2 regions of the Beijerinckia indica subsp. indica ATCC 9039 genome follow, and region 2 is predicted to be linked to the other one. Evidence: predicted binding sites of a transcription regulator. Region 2 holds the regulator's gene; the other holds the start of a gene.
The links. The regulator PhoB, encoded in region 2, activates phosphate uptake and scavenging genes when phosphate is short. The targets are predictions, from matches to a motif close to TGTCATNNANCTGTCAT.

Region 1: BIND_RS04725 (Orn/Lys/Arg family decarboxylase) is a predicted target of PhoB. The motif match lies at 4,681-4,697, and genes of this name have one in related genera.

The regions. Positions count from the first base shown of each region.
Region 1 is NC_010581.1:1,056,133-1,063,552, reverse strand. Features, by position in the region: gene BIND_RS04740 (Rne/Rng family ribonuclease) at 1-498, shown strand, start outside; gene BIND_RS04735 (PAS domain-containing protein) at 783-1,436, shown strand; gene BIND_RS04730 (GNAT family N-acetyltransferase) at 1,481-2,041, opposite strand; gene BIND_RS04725 (Orn/Lys/Arg family decarboxylase) at 2,281-4,638, opposite strand; gene BIND_RS04720 (DUF3126 family protein) at 4,811-5,206, opposite strand; gene cysE (serine O-acetyltransferase) at 5,411-6,256, opposite strand; gene BIND_RS21220 (hypothetical protein) at 6,249-6,431, opposite strand; gene BIND_RS04710 (alpha/beta fold hydrolase) at 6,539-7,306, opposite strand.
Region 2 is NC_010581.1:3,868,928-3,876,347, forward strand. Features, by position in the region: gene pstC (phosphate ABC transporter permease subunit PstC) at 1-789, shown strand, start outside; gene pstA (phosphate ABC transporter permease PstA) at 882-1,721, shown strand; gene pstB (phosphate ABC transporter ATP-binding protein PstB) at 1,718-2,494, shown strand; gene phoU (phosphate signaling complex protein PhoU) at 2,564-3,295, shown strand; gene phoB (phosphate regulon transcriptional regulator PhoB) at 3,292-4,050, shown strand; gene BIND_RS17325 (RMD1 family protein) at 4,151-5,290, opposite strand; gene dgcA (N-acetyl-D-Glu racemase DgcA) at 5,342-6,322, opposite strand; gene rnr (ribonuclease R) at 6,372-7,420, opposite strand, start outside.

The DNA of each region.
Region 1 (7,420 bases), 1.4 Mb from region 2:
CGCGACGAGGAAACCGAAGGTGCGGAGACCGTGGAGGCAAAGGGCGAGGACATAGCCCCCGCGCCGAACCGCAGGCCGCGCCGTTCCCGCTCACGCGGACCAAGACGGGCCAATGCGGAAGCGGCCGAGTCATCGGCAGGTTCAGCGACAGAGACGGCGATTTCGCAGGAACCTTTTGAGCCAGAAAGCTCGCTTCCATCAACAGGTGCCGAAGCTGAACACTTGGCTCCATCTCAACCTGTGGAGCTGAGCCACGCCGAAGATTTTGCCCCCGTGCTATCCCCGGCTGCACCAGAGGAACCGCATATTGTGGAAAGCGTCCCGGTTGCTCCGGTGGCCTTGCCCATGATCGTGCCCGAGCAAGGGAGCACGGCGCTTGTGCCCGTCGAAGCGGAAGCGGAAACGGCCTCGATCACGCCCCCCGTTGAGGAAAGCGGTCCGCCGCAACCCAAACGCTCCGGCTGGTGGCAAAGAGCCAAGGCCAGTCTGCGGGGCTGATCAGTCTCTTCGTCTTCATATGATCAGTCAGGACAATGGCCTTCGATATTATCAGCGTCACCTGGAGCCGCTTAACCTAACGTCAAGCTAGAACGTCCAAGATCGCGAAAATCCTCCGGATTTTCGCGATCTTTTCATGTGCGACGGCGGCCATGACGAGAGGGATGCGGCGCTGGACTGGCACATCCACTGCTGCCATCCCGAGAAATCCCCGGATTTAGATCAAATACGTGCCAAATTTGAACATTGGCCGGCGGGCCAAGCTCATTTTGGTTCAGGAGGCCATGATGAGACATGCTGCGAGTCAGCATTTATATTCTTATTGGAATCAATTACGGCGCGATCGTCCGGCGCCGGAACGTTCCGAGATCGATCCCGCGGAAATCCGCTCTATTCTCGCCTATACATTCATATTGGAAATGGATGCGCAGGCAGCTTTTCCCTTTCGCCTTTCCGGCGCCAGGATCAACGCTCTCTTCGATAGGGAACTGAAGGGACGATCCTTCATCGGCCTCTGGCGCGACAAGGAAGCCGCCAGCATGGCAACCTTATTGCCCAGGATCGTCGATCATGCCTGTCCGATTGTCGCGAGGATCAATGCCGCGCCACAAGGTTATGCGGAGAGCGCGTTCGAGCTTCTGCTGCTGCCGCTCTGGCATGAGGATATGACGCGATCGCGTATTCTTGGATGCCTCGCCGGTTTTGACCACCCCGCCTGGCTCGGCCTTCTGCCGGTCGAACGTCTCGTCTTGCGCGGGCTGCGGCAGGTTCAGGAAAAAACCGCGCAGAATCAGGAAATAGAAAGCCAACACGAAGCAGAGCAAGCACGCGCCAAGCCGTTACAAAAAGCGAGCGTCTTCTCTCTCGGTGGCCATCTCGTCCGCCAATACGGCCATTTGCGGGTCTATCCCGGCGGCCGCCAGGATGCCTTGGCCTAGAAACACGATGCGATGTTTTCGCCTCTACTTGGTATCAATCGCCCTCACGGGCTGGAGAGAGGCGTGGGCGGCGGCGGGGCCGTGGAACCGGCGCCCAATGAGCGTTGCACCATGATGGTGTCAGCCCAGTGGCCGTATCGATAGGCGACACTTGGGAGGACGCCGACTCGTGAAAAACCGAACGTCTCATGAAGTCCAAGCGAGGCTGCATTATCGGCATCAATATAGCCGATCATTTGCCGGAACCCGGCTGCCGCACAGGCGTCAATCAACCCCTGCATGAGCAGCCGCCCTATGCCTTGGCCGAGATGTTCATGGTGAACATAAATCGAATGCTTGACCGTATAACGATAGGCCGGCCGCTTGCGGAACAGCACGACATAAGCATAGCCAATGACCTCGCCGCCCAGCATTGCTACCAGATGCGGGAAACGACGGTTGCGCAGGTTCTTGCGCCGATCGCGGAGATCGTCAGGTTGGGGCGTGCCGCTGTCGTCGACTCCTTCTTCGATGCCGCGCCGGATGTGCCGGCGGTAGATCTCCAGCATGGCCTCGACATCTTTGTCCTGTGATGGCCGGATGACGACAGCTTGTTCATTCTCCATCTATGACTCGGCCCGCGCATTCTTAATTTTATAGATAAATGATCCTGACACTTGCGAACCAAGTGTCAGGTTTATCCACTCTCATACCAAAGGTCGTGAATAACGACCTTTGGTTCCTTTCTTGAATTTTCGCTTTTTCAAAGCGAGAGCGAAAATTCAAGAGCGGTCCAACGGTCATTGATTATGACCGTTGGTATCACACCAAGTCTCATGAAGCATGCGTCTTGGAACATGCTCTCCTATTCGGAGACCACGTAAGTGTAAAGCCGGACGCGGCCGCCAGCATCCACCTCGCGATAAACGCCTTGAATCTCCACCTCGAAGCCGGGGAAGGCATTGAAGCTCGCCTCGAACATTTTGAGATAGTCGATCATCGGCTGCGCGCGCTCAGTGATACGCTCACCCGGCACGATCGTCGCGATCCCAGGCGGATAGACCACGAACGGTGTTGTGGCGATCCGGCCAAAGATGGCATCGATGGGGAGGTAATCGACGTCATTGCGTACGAGACAACGCGCCGCATCATGTGGAGACAAGGCGATCTCCGGCAGATGGTCAGGCGAAAACTGCTTCGCCTGCAAAGCGCTGACATCCGCGTCGCGGAAGAAACGATGCATGTCCGCGCAGAGATCGCGCAGGCGCTCCCCGGCATAACGTGCCGGCCTTCTCCGGTAGAATTCGGGAATGGCTTCTTCCAGCAGCACATTATCATCATGCAGTTTCTTGAAAGCGACGAGCCCGCTAACCAGCGTGCCGGCCTTGCTGGCCTCCACTCCAGGCGTCAGCAGGAAGAGCAGCGAGTTGAGGTCATTCTTTTCCGCGACAATGCGATTCTCGCGCAAATATTGGGCGACAACCGGGGCTGGGATGCCATGTTCGGCATAATTGCCAGTGGCGCGGTCGAAGCCAGGCGTCAGCAGCGTCAGCTTGTTGGGGTCGGTCATGGCAAAGCCCGGCGCCATGTCGGCGAAGCCGTGCCAGGCGGCACTCGGCGCGAGTTGCCAATAAAGAGGGTCGGTGGCGAGCTGGTCTGTCCCGATCGCCTCCCAGGCGACATCATGCACCGCGCCCTCGCGGGACACATCGGGGATCATGATACGGTCGGGCACGAAAGACTCGAAGAACCAGCGCCGCTCGGGACGTATTTCTTTCTCCTCGAACTCACGCTTTATGGCGCGAATCTTCTTGCGGAGCTCAATACCCAGCCTGATCGTATCGTCCCATAGCACCTCACCCGAACGCCCCTTCATCATCTGCGCGCCGACATCCAGCGATGCGAACAGCGGATAGAAAGGCGAGGTCGACGCATATTGCATGAAGCTCTCGTTGAAGCGGCGATGCTCGATACGGCGCTTTTGCCCCTTGATGTGACGATCCTTGATATGGATCTGCGAGGCCTGCGAGAAGCTGGCCAATTGCTTATGGGTCGACTGGGTGGCGATGATACCGGGGGCGTCAGGACCAAGGTCTGAAAGCCCCATGGCAAAACGCCCTGCATAGAGCGGATGAAACTTCATGAAGCCAGCCCAGGCCTCATCGAACAGGATGTAATCGCAAAGATGTCCGATGCGCTGGAGGATCATCTCGGCGCTGTGGATCGTGCCATCATAAGTGCATTGTTCGACCACGGCGACGCGGAACGGGCGCGGCCGGCGCCAAGCCTCGGCATCCTTGACCAGCGGATGAGTACGGATACGCTCGCGCAGTGCTTTCTCATCGAAAGCATCCCAGCGCATTGGGCCGATCAAGCCGAAGGCATTACGCACCGTCGGAAGATAGACCGGAATGCCGCCGCTGATCATCAAGGCGCCATGATGGGCGGCCTTGTGATTGTTACGGTCGAACAACACCAGATCGCCGTCGGTCACGAGCGCGGACAGCGCCACCTTATTGGAGGTCGAGGTGCCGTTGAGGACGAAATAAGTCTTCTCCGCGCCAAAAATCCGGGCGGCTTCCTTTTGGGCCTGCAAAGCCGGCCCTTCGTGGGTCAAGAGGTCGCCAAGATCGAGCACTGAATTGTCGAGGTCGTCGCGGAACACCGCCTCTCCGAGATGCTCCATGAAGACCCGGCCAATCGGGCTACGGCCATAGAACACGCCCCCATTGTGGCCCGGACAGGTCCATAGCTGATTGCCTTCTTGGGCATAATCGACGAGTGCGCCGAAGAATGGCGTCTTCAACGTCTCGGCATATTGCTTGAGACGGCTGATGAGATTCTTGGCGATGAAGGCAGGTGTCTCTTCCGAGAGAAAGACATAGCCATCGATGAAGTCGAGCACTTCGACGGGCAGATCCTCGAACCGCTTGCGGCGGATCAAGAGGATGATCGGAAAGTCGAGGCCACGGCGGCGCATGAGATTGATCAGCGCGGCCGTCTTGCCCTCGAGGCCCTTCTTGCCCCAGTCAACCACCATGCATCCGATGGCGGCGTCGGTCTGCACCGCAATCTCGGCGTCTTCGAGCTTGCGGGCCTTGACGACTTCGAAACCGGAGCGCTCGATCTCGTCGACGATCTGATTGAATCGGACGCCTTCGAGATCGTCCGCATCAAAGGCCGGTATCGCGAACAGGAACGTGAATCGTCTGAAATAGTCCATGCATCCCTCGGTCATATCCGAGGGGAGATGTCGGCTCATTCCATGACAGAGCGGTGACTATCGAAGGCGATGGCGCATCGGGCGGACCAATGCACCGGAGCGACGTGCAGGCGCGAGGCATCAAAGTGAGCCCAAAAGCGGTGCTCCCTTTTGGGTTTGATGCCCTCGATCTTCAGAAATCGTCGAGATCGATATCGAGGATCGCCATCTGAAAGGTGAAGCTCTTGCCTTTGGCGTCGTCGGCGGAGATCACACCGAGAAAATCGTCACCCGAATTCAGTTCGACGGAATCATTTTTTTTCGGGCGCGGAATGATTTTAAGCCGATCGTTCTCAAACAAGCGGCGCAGATAATCCTGCAGGACCGGGCGCTCGACTGGCACTTTCATCGCAAAGGCGAAGGAACGGTCGCCATCCTCGTCGTCGACCATGATTTCGCCGATCTGCCGCTCGCCAAGCAGGACATCCGCATCATCGGGATTTTTACGCGCCTGCGTGACTTTGATGCCCTGATTGCCGAAACTCTGGCGCAGGAAGCCTTGCAATTTTTGCAGCTCTGATTTTTCCAAGATGCTCTCCGAAACGCGGAACCTCGGCGCCGCCGCCAAGCTGCTCCGCCGCGATCAACCTTTCCAGCTTTATGAAAAGACATCGGACAGAGCCAGGGTCGTCTTCCCGCGCGTCCGATGATCGTTTTCGTGTTTAACCGCGGAATGTGGAGAGGGAAAGTCGGGCGATCGTTTCAGAGTCGAAGAAACTGACAGAAATCGATGTCAGTCCTGACCGCTCGTTGCCGCCAGAATCTGATCCATGAAACGAGAGGGCTCGGCGCAGCCGGCTTCGCCAACGATCTGCGCCGGGACGCCCGCCACGGTCTTGTGATCGGGCACCGGGCGCAGGACCACCGACCCTGCTGCGATTCGAGAGCAGCGGCCGATTTCGATATTGCCGAGGATCTTGGCCCCCGCGCCAATCAGCACGCCAGGACGGATTTTGGGATGCCGATCGCCGCTTTCCTTGCCCGTTCCGCCCAAGGTCACATCCTGCAGCATGGAGACATCGTCATCGATAACGGTCGTCGAGCCGACAACGAGACCCGTCGCATGATCAAGAAAGATGCCCTTGCCGATTTTTGCGGCGGGATGAATATCGGTTTGAAAGACTTCCGAAGAACGGCTTTGCAAATAAAGGGCGAAATCCGTGTGGCCAGCCTCCCAAAGGGCGTGAGCGAGCCGATAGATTTGAATCGCGTGGAAGCCCTTGAAGAACAGAACCGGCTCGATGATCCGCGTGCAGGCGGGATCGCGATCGATCACGGCAGCAATGTCTGCCCGAAACGCTTGGCCGATCGCCGGCTGCTGGTCCAGAATGTCGAGATAGGTCGTGCGAATGAGATCGCCCGGCACGTCCGGATGGCCAAGACGAGACGCCAGCCGATGGACGATGATCGCCTCGAGACTGTCCTGATTCAGAATGGTCGAAAAGACGAAACCCGCCAGTTCAGGTTCTCGCCGTACGGTTTCCTCCGCCTCGATCCGCAGCTTGGCATAGATTGGATCGGCCTTGGGGAGGCCCATCGCTTTGGCTGTGGCTTGCAAGGCATGGGTCACTTTAACCATCTCCTCGAGCATCAAAATCGAAAGGTATTTTTCCTTTCGAAGGCATTCGATGCATTTTCAAAACGCCGGACACGACATCAGCTTTCCAGCGAAAGTCATTCGCGCCCGCCTCTTCAACCATTCCTTGCCGCAAAACACGCGCGGCTCGGGACATTTGCTCTACTTCAGCCATCATGACAGGCGCGAGGCCCTCCCTATCTGTCCAGTGTTGCGACCGGACAGACGGAGTGCCGCGATTTGAAACAGTTCCGGCCCAAACCGGCTCCCGCCTGCATACGCTCGTTACGGCCTGTTTAGCAAGAATTCGACCACTCCCTTTTTATAAACGGGATCTCCCACTGCCCTATTATGGTCGCGGCCGGGAATGGGCAGAACGTGGGCTGCCGGCAGCAAAGCGGCAAGCTTGTGAGGATCCCCCGCGACATCATCGGTAGTCCCAACAGCGACCAAGGCGGGTTGGCGGATCTCGCCAAGCTGTGCCTCGGTCATGGTCTGGCGGGCCCCCCGGATGCAGGCGGCAAGGGCCTTGAGATCGCTTTTCGTTGCTTCCGCGAAGCTGCGAAACATGCGTTGCATTGGATCGGTCAGTGTGTCTAAAGAGGGGGCCTCCATCGCTTCGGCTATGCCGAGCGGCAAACCGGCGCCATCCACGAGATGATAGCCGAGCCCAGCCAGAATCGCCGAGCGGACCCGCTCTGGATGCGACCAGGCCAAATAAGCCGTGATCCGCGCACCCATCGAATAGCCCATGACATCGACCTGCTGCAGCCCGAGATGATCGAGCAGGGCTATGGCATCGCCGCACATCTCCTTGATATGATAAGCGGCAGGATCATAAAACTTTTCGCTGCGGCCATGGCCGCGATTGTCGAAGGCGATGACCCGGCGCCCGGCTTCCGTCAGGGTTTTGACCCATTGCGGAAACACCCAATTGATCGCATGGGTCGAAGCAAAACCATGAATAAGGAGGATGGGTTCGCCGCGATCGGCTACCACCGGCGCTTCGTCGATAAAGGCGATGCGCACCCCGCGCGCCGAAAACTCCTGCATGGTCTGCTCCTTCCTGCCGCCTCATTCGCCGTGGTAACCATGACTTGCGATCTTGGGCGCGACAGATCAAGCGAATTGATCATCAGATCTTGGCCTCAGACGTTCGACCCCTAT
Region 2 (7,420 bases):
GGCCTCGATTTCCTGATCACCGAGACCTGGAATCCCGTCACCGACAAATATGGCGCTCTCGCGCCCATCTATGGGACGCTGCTCACGTCCTTTTTTGCAATGCTCCTTGCGCTGCCTGTCGGCATCGGCATAGCGGTTTTTCTTTCGGAACTCTGCCCGCAGCCTTTGCGGCGCCCGGTCGGCATCGCCATCGAATTGCTCGCCGGTATTCCCTCGATCATTTATGGCCTGTGGGGCCTGTTCATTCTCGCGCCCTTCCTGCAGCAGCATGTGCAGCCCGCGCTGATCGCGACGTTCGCGCCCGTGCCGATCCTCTCGACCCTCTTCGCCGGCCCTCCCTATGGCATCGGCCTGCTCACCGCCGCGCTGATCCTGGCGATTATGATCCTTCCGTTCATCACCTCGATCTCGCGCGACGTCTTCGAGACCGTCCCGGCCGTCCTGAAGGAAGCGGCCTATGGCATCGGCTGCACCCATTGGGAAGTCATCACCAAGGTCATCATTCCCTATACGCGCACTGGCATCGCGGGTGGCGCCATGCTGGCGCTCGGCCGCGCGCTCGGCGAAACCATGGCGGTCACTTTCGTCATCGGCAACGCGCATCGGATCTCCGGCTCGCTGCTCGCGCCAGCGACCACGATTTCGGCGTCAATCGCCAATGAATTCACCGAAGCCGTCGGCGATCTCTATACGTCGGCCTTGATCAGCCTCGGTCTGATCCTGTTCGTCATTACCTTCTTTGTTCTGGCTCTGGCCCGTCTGCTCCTGATGCGAGCCGAGGGCAAGTAAGCTCCTTTTGTCGTGCACGATAATCGTTTCAGATTCTCATTGTCGGCGAACCACAGGCGGTTCGCCAAAGCCTGGCGGAAGAAAGACACATCATGACGCTCTACGCCGCGCGGCGGCGCCGAAACAATGTCTGGATCGGACTCTGCTATGCCGCGACCGCCTTCGGTCTCTGCAGCCTGTGCCTGATCCTTTTCGCGCTCCTCTTCGAGGGCGCCTCCGGCCTCAGTCTGGAGGTGTTCACACAGATGACACCCTCCCCCGGCAGCGCCGGCGGACTTCTCAATGCCATTGTCGGCAGCCTGATCCTCACCTTTCTCGGCGTCCTGATCGGCACCCCGCTCGGTGTTCTCGCCGGCACCTATATGGCCGAATATGGACGCGGCACGAAATTCACCCTCGTGGTGCGGTTTCTCAATGATATTCTGCTCAGCGCACCGTCCATCGTCATCGGCCTGTTCATCTATCAGGTCGTGGTCGCGCCCATGGGTCATTTTTCCGGCTTCGCCGGCGTCCTGGCGCTCGCCCTTCTGGTTATCCCGATCGTGACGCGGACCACCGAAGACATGCTGCTTTTGGTGCCGCGCCCGCTCACGGAAGCCGCGACCGCGCTCGGCATGCCACGGTCCTATGTCATCACGAAGGTCACCTATCGTGCAGCGCGCGCCGGCTTGCTCACCGGCGTACTGCTGGCCACCGCGCGCATCAGCGGCGAGACCGCACCACTCCTGTTCACGGCCCTCAACAATCAATTCTTCAGCACCAATCTGAATGGCCCCGTGGCGAGCCTGCCCGCCATCATTTTCCAATTCGCGCTGAGCCCCTACAAGGATTGGCAGCGGCTCGCCTGGTCGGGCGCCCTGCTGATTACCTTTTCCGTCTTGGCCCTTTCCATTTTCGCCCGTGTCCTCGGCACGAGAAAGACCGCCAAATGATGTCGACGCACCCCACACCGCCGCAGAAACTGGCGATCCGCAATCTGAATTTTTTCTACGGCGATACGCTCGCCCTGAAAAACATCAGCATGCCGCTCTATGCCAACAAGGTTACCGCCTTGATCGGTCCCTCCGGCTGCGGAAAATCGACCCTCCTGCGTGTCTTGAACCGCATGTATGATCTCTATCCCCGGCAAAGGGCCGAGGGCGAGGTCCTGCTCGATGGCGAAAACATCCTGACCGCCGATCAGGATCTCAATCTCCTGCGCTCGCGCGTCGGCATGGTCTTTCAAAAGCCGACGCCCTTTCCCATGTCCATCTATGAGAATATTGCCTTCGGCATAAGGCTTTATGAAAAGCTGCCGAAGAGCGAACTCGATGACCGTGTGGAAGCCGCCCTGAAAGGCGGGGCGCTCTGGAATGAGGTCAAGGACAAGCTGCATTCAAGCGGTCTCGCTCTGTCGGGAGGCCAGCAGCAGCGGCTGTGCATCGCGCGCACCATCGCCATTCATCCAGAAGTCATCTTATTCGACGAACCTTGTTCGGCGCTCGATCCTATCTCGACCGCCAAGATCGAGGAACTGATCGACGAATTGAAGTCCAGCTATACGATCATCATCGTCACCCATAATATGCAGCAGGCCGCCCGCGTCTCCGAATATACGGCCTTCATGTATCTCGGCGATCTGATCGAATTCGATGTGACCTCGCGCCTGTTCACCACGCCGGACCGGCAGGAGACACAGAATTACATCACCGGCCGTTTTGGCTGAATTTTTCCGCGCCGTTTTCGGCGCCGCCAGCCCGTTCACGGCGAGGCACACCATTCGAGGAAGAGCCCTATGTCCGAATCCACGATCACCAGCCATACCGTTCGGGCCTACGACACGGAGCTCGAGATTCTCGGCCGCAAAATCGCCGAAATGGGCGGCATAGCGGAAAAAATGCTGGCGGACGCCATGGACGCCTTGACCGATCTCGATCGGGATCTCGCCATCAGAACGGTCGAAAATGATCCGCGCCTCGACCTGCTCCAGCGCGATATCGAGGAACAGGCCATCCTGACCATCGCCAAACGGCAACCGCTGGCGGTGGATCTCAGGGAAATCATTGCCACGATCAGGATCTCCGGCGATCTCGAACGGGTCGGTGATCTCGCCAAAAACATCGCCAAGCGCGCCATCAAACTGTCCACGGAAATGCGGATTCCGCGCGCCCTCATCGGCCTCAAGAGCATGCATGAGACCGCCTCCCTCCTTCTGAAGGACGTCCTCGACGCCTATGCCCTGCGCGATGCCGAACGGGCGCGCGCGGTCTGGACCCGCGATGCCGAACTCGACGCGCTCGAGGATTCGGTGTTTCGCGACCTCCTCACCTTCATGATGGAAGATCCCCGCAATATTTCCTTCTGCACGCATCTCCTGTTCTGTTCGAAGAATATCGAGCGGATCGGCGATCATTCCACCAATATCGCCGAAACAGTGGTCTATCTCGTTACCGGAGAAACATTGCCGACCGAACGTCCCAAGGGTCGGCCCGATCTTTCCGACTTCTCGACAACGGTGTCCGCATGAACCAGACAGCAGAGGTTTCCAGCAAGAGCAGCAATTCCGCGCGCAACAAAACATCGACCGCGACGACGCGCATTCTCCTCGTCGAGGACGAGGCCGCTTTGAGCACACTGCTCACCTATAATCTCGAGGCCGAGGGCTTCGAGGTCGAGAGCCTTGAGTGCGGCGACGAGGCCGAGGCCCGTCTCGATGAAAGCCTGCCTGATCTCGTCCTTCTCGACTGGATGCTGCCCGGTGTCTCCGGCCTTGAAATCTGCCGCCGCATCCGTGCGCGCGAGAAGACACGGGCGCTGCCGATCATCATGCTGACGGCGCGCGGCGAGGAAAGCGAAAAGATCCGGGGGCTCGCGACGGGCGCCGATGATTATATCGTCAAGCCTTTCTCGGTGCCCGAATTGATGGCGCGTGTCCGCGCCCTGTTGCGCCGCTCGCGACCAGACCGTATCACCGGCCTGCTCACCGCCGGTGATCTCTCACTCGATCGGGAGAATTGGCGTGTCCATCGCGGCGAGCGGCATGTCCATCTCGGACCGACCGAATTCCGCCTGCTCGATCATCTGATGGGCCGGCCAGGCCGCGTCTTTTCCCGCGCGCAATTGCTGGACGGCGTCTGGGGCGAGGCGGCGGAGATCGACGAGCGCACCGTCGATGTCCATGTCGGGCGCCTGCGCAAGGCCTTGTCGATCGGCGAGGAACAGGACCCCATCCGCACGGTGCGCGGCGCCGGCTATTCCTTCGACGAGCATTTCGGCAAATAATTTTGAAAAAAGCGTGTTTTCCCGATTCACCCAATCGGGAAAACACGCCTCTTTACGCGAAGCTCGTTTTACCAAAGGTCATTCATTATGACCGTTGGTATTACCAATGAATGAGCGTAAGGATGATCTCCAACGCGATCAGAGCCACGACGGCGATTTCCATCGCATCGGCCCTGCCGCCGGAGGCATCATCGTAGAGCGCCATGTAAGTATCGCGGATGATCGCCAGTTTCTGATCGACCGCATTGCCGACCGCATTGACCTGGAAGAGGGTGAGCGAGGCGGCATAGATGCGGGCAAGATAGACATCCTCGGTCACGGTCAGAACATTGTCGACATGTTCCTTCACTTCCGTGACTTCCGCGAACAATGTATACAAACGCCGCGCGAGGCCGGCCAATCTTCTGGATGACCAAAGGCCGCTCGACCGATGCGTGGTCTCGACGAGATCATACATGCGCGGCAATTCATCGGTGAGCAATTTGTTGAAATAGCTGATTTCCAGCAATTGGGCATTAGCCACCTCGACGACATCGAGCACATCCGAATCGCCGCGCGGATCGACGACCAAAGCGCGGTCCCAGGTGAGCACGGCGAGATCATCGAGATAATAAGAGAAATGATTGCGCAGAAGATCCTGGCGCGCGCGCTCCGAAAGCGGCAGAGTTTCGCCGGACAGCAGCGGCACCAGATCGATCTCGTTCAAGATCTGTTGGCCAGTCAAGGGCCGGTCGAACGAGCGCACGAAGCCGACGATATAATCTTCTTCCAGCGGCGAATCGATCGGCTTGTCGAGAGCACCATCGAGTGGGCCGCGCAAAGCCTTCACCATGTCACGCCAAAGGAGGCTGCCCGATGTCGGCCCCACCGTCGCGTTAATGGCGTTGAGCAGCGCGGAATAGGCGTGCCAGCCAAGATGGCTGACCGAAAAACGCATGGTGAGGGTGACGATGCCGATATCATAAAGGCGCGCCGTCACTTGCGCTTCGACATTGCGTGCCGCCTGATCCTCAGTCCGCAGTTTCAGGGGCAAGGGATCAAGCGTCAGAACGACTGGAGGCACGTTATAGGCCACGGCTTTTGCCGGCGTTGCCTGCAATTTGCGCCGAGCGCCGAGGGAGCCTGTATGCTCCAGCCAATGTTTTTCGGCTAGATCGAGATTGATACTGTCGGCGAGTTCGAACAGGCGATAGACGATAATATCGCCCGATGTGACGACGACTTCACCTTGAGGCTGCATAATGGCTCCGCGTCGATCGATAATCTATCAAATGGCTTTTTCCCATCGCACTCATCCCCAAAGATCGGGCGCGGGCGGATAAGCAAGGGAGCCCTCATAGGTGAGCCCATGGGGACGATCCTTCGCAAGCAGCAGGGGGCCATCGAGATCGACGAACCGGGCTTGTGACGCAAGCAGCATGGCGGGGGCCATGGCCAGCGAACTCGCCACCATGCATCCAAGCATGATATCGAGTTTCAACCCGCGCGCCGCCTCGACGAGACACAGGGCCTCCGTCAGACCACCGGTTTTATCCAGTTTGACATTGATCATATCATAGCGGGCCGCAAGGTCCTCGAGTCCATCGCGATCATGAGCGCTTTCATCCGCACAAATGGACACGGGCCTTGAAATTTTTGCAAGCATCGCATCCTGGCCGGCTGGCAAGGGCTGTTCGATCAGTTTGACACCAGCCGCCGCGCAAGCCTCGAAATAGGGGCCAAGCATTGTCTCGGTCCAAGCCTCGTTGGCATCGACGATCAGGGTCGCCTCGGGCGCCGCCGCGCGCACGGCGGCAATGCGGGCAAGATCCCCTTCCCCTGCGAGCTTGAGTTTCAGCAAGGGTCGATGGCTGGCCTTGGCCGCGGCTTCCGCCATGGTTTCAGGCGTGCCGACCGAGATCGTATAAGCCGTGACGGCGGGCACGGGCTCCGAAAGGCCCGCGCGACGATAGACGGGCACACCGGTTTCCTTGGCTTCCAGATCCCACAAAGCGCAATCGAGCGCATTACGGGCGGCCCCTGGCGGCAGAAGCTCCTGCAAAACCTCACGCCCAGCGCCGGCTTCAATCGCGGGGCGGATCATCTCGATTTGAGCGAGGACGCTCGCTGGGCTTTCGCCGTAGCGCGCATAGGGCACACATTCTCCCCGTCCCCTGGCATGTCCAGAGTCAAGCGTGGCGACAACGACCTCCGCCACGCTTTTCGCCCCACGCGAGATGACGAAACGACTGGCCAGGGGGAAAGATTCGATCGCCAGGGTTAGGCGCGGCATGGTGGGACGTCTCTTGAAAGGCTCGTGGGAAAGGAAGGAGAAAAAACGGTCAGCGCCGGCGGCTGCGTTTGATGTTTTTCTTGGCTAAAGCCTCTTCCGCTTTGGGGTCGAAGCTGCGCTTCGCAGATCCCTTGGCGGACCCATTCCGGCCTTTCGAGCGTGGCGCAAGAGCGCCGCCGTCGATGAGTTCGAAACGCAGCGCGCCTGCCAGCGGCGCTGCCTCGACGAGCCGGACGGTGACGAGATCACCCAGCCGATGCATGAGGCCGGTGCGCGACCCGATCAAGGCGTGCCTTGCTTCATCATGCCGGAAATAATCCTGAGCAAGGCTCGATATGGGCACGAAACCATCGGCCCCTGAGTCCATGAGGCGGATGAACAGGCCGGATTTGGTGACGCCGGAAATGCGGCCCTCGAATTGCGCGCCGACTTGATCAGCGAGGTGAATGGCGATCAGCCGTTCCACGGTCTCGCGCTCGGCGGCCATGGCACGGCGTTCAGCCGCTGAAATCTTGGCCGCGATTTCGGCAAGAACATGCGGATCCGTATTCGGCAAGCCATCGGAGCCGAATTTCAGGGCGCTGATCAGGGCGCGATGCACGATGAGATCGGCATAGCGGCGAATCGGCGAGGTGAAATGCGCGTAACGGCGCAGATTGAGACCGAAATGCCCGTAATTTTCAGTAACATATTCCGCCTGGGCCTGCGTGCGCAACACGATCTCGTTGACGAGATGTTCGTGCTCGGTTTCGCGCACCTGCGCCAGAATACCATTGAATTGCGCCGGCCGCAGCACCTGGCCCTTGGCGAGCTTGATATCGATCGTATGCAGAAATTCGGCGAGCGCGTTGAGCTTTTCGATCGTCGGCTCGTCATGTGTGCGATAGATCAAAGGCTGATGATGCGCCTCCAGCGTTTCCGCCGCGCATACATTGGCGAGGATCATGAATTCCTCGATCAATTTATGCGCATCGAGCCGGGCGGGGGTAAAAATCCGTTCGACGCGACCAGCCTCATCGAGTTTGATCTTGCGTTCCGGCAGATCGAGATCGAGTGGCCCTCGCTTGGCGCGTGCCTTTTTCAAACATTCATGCGCCG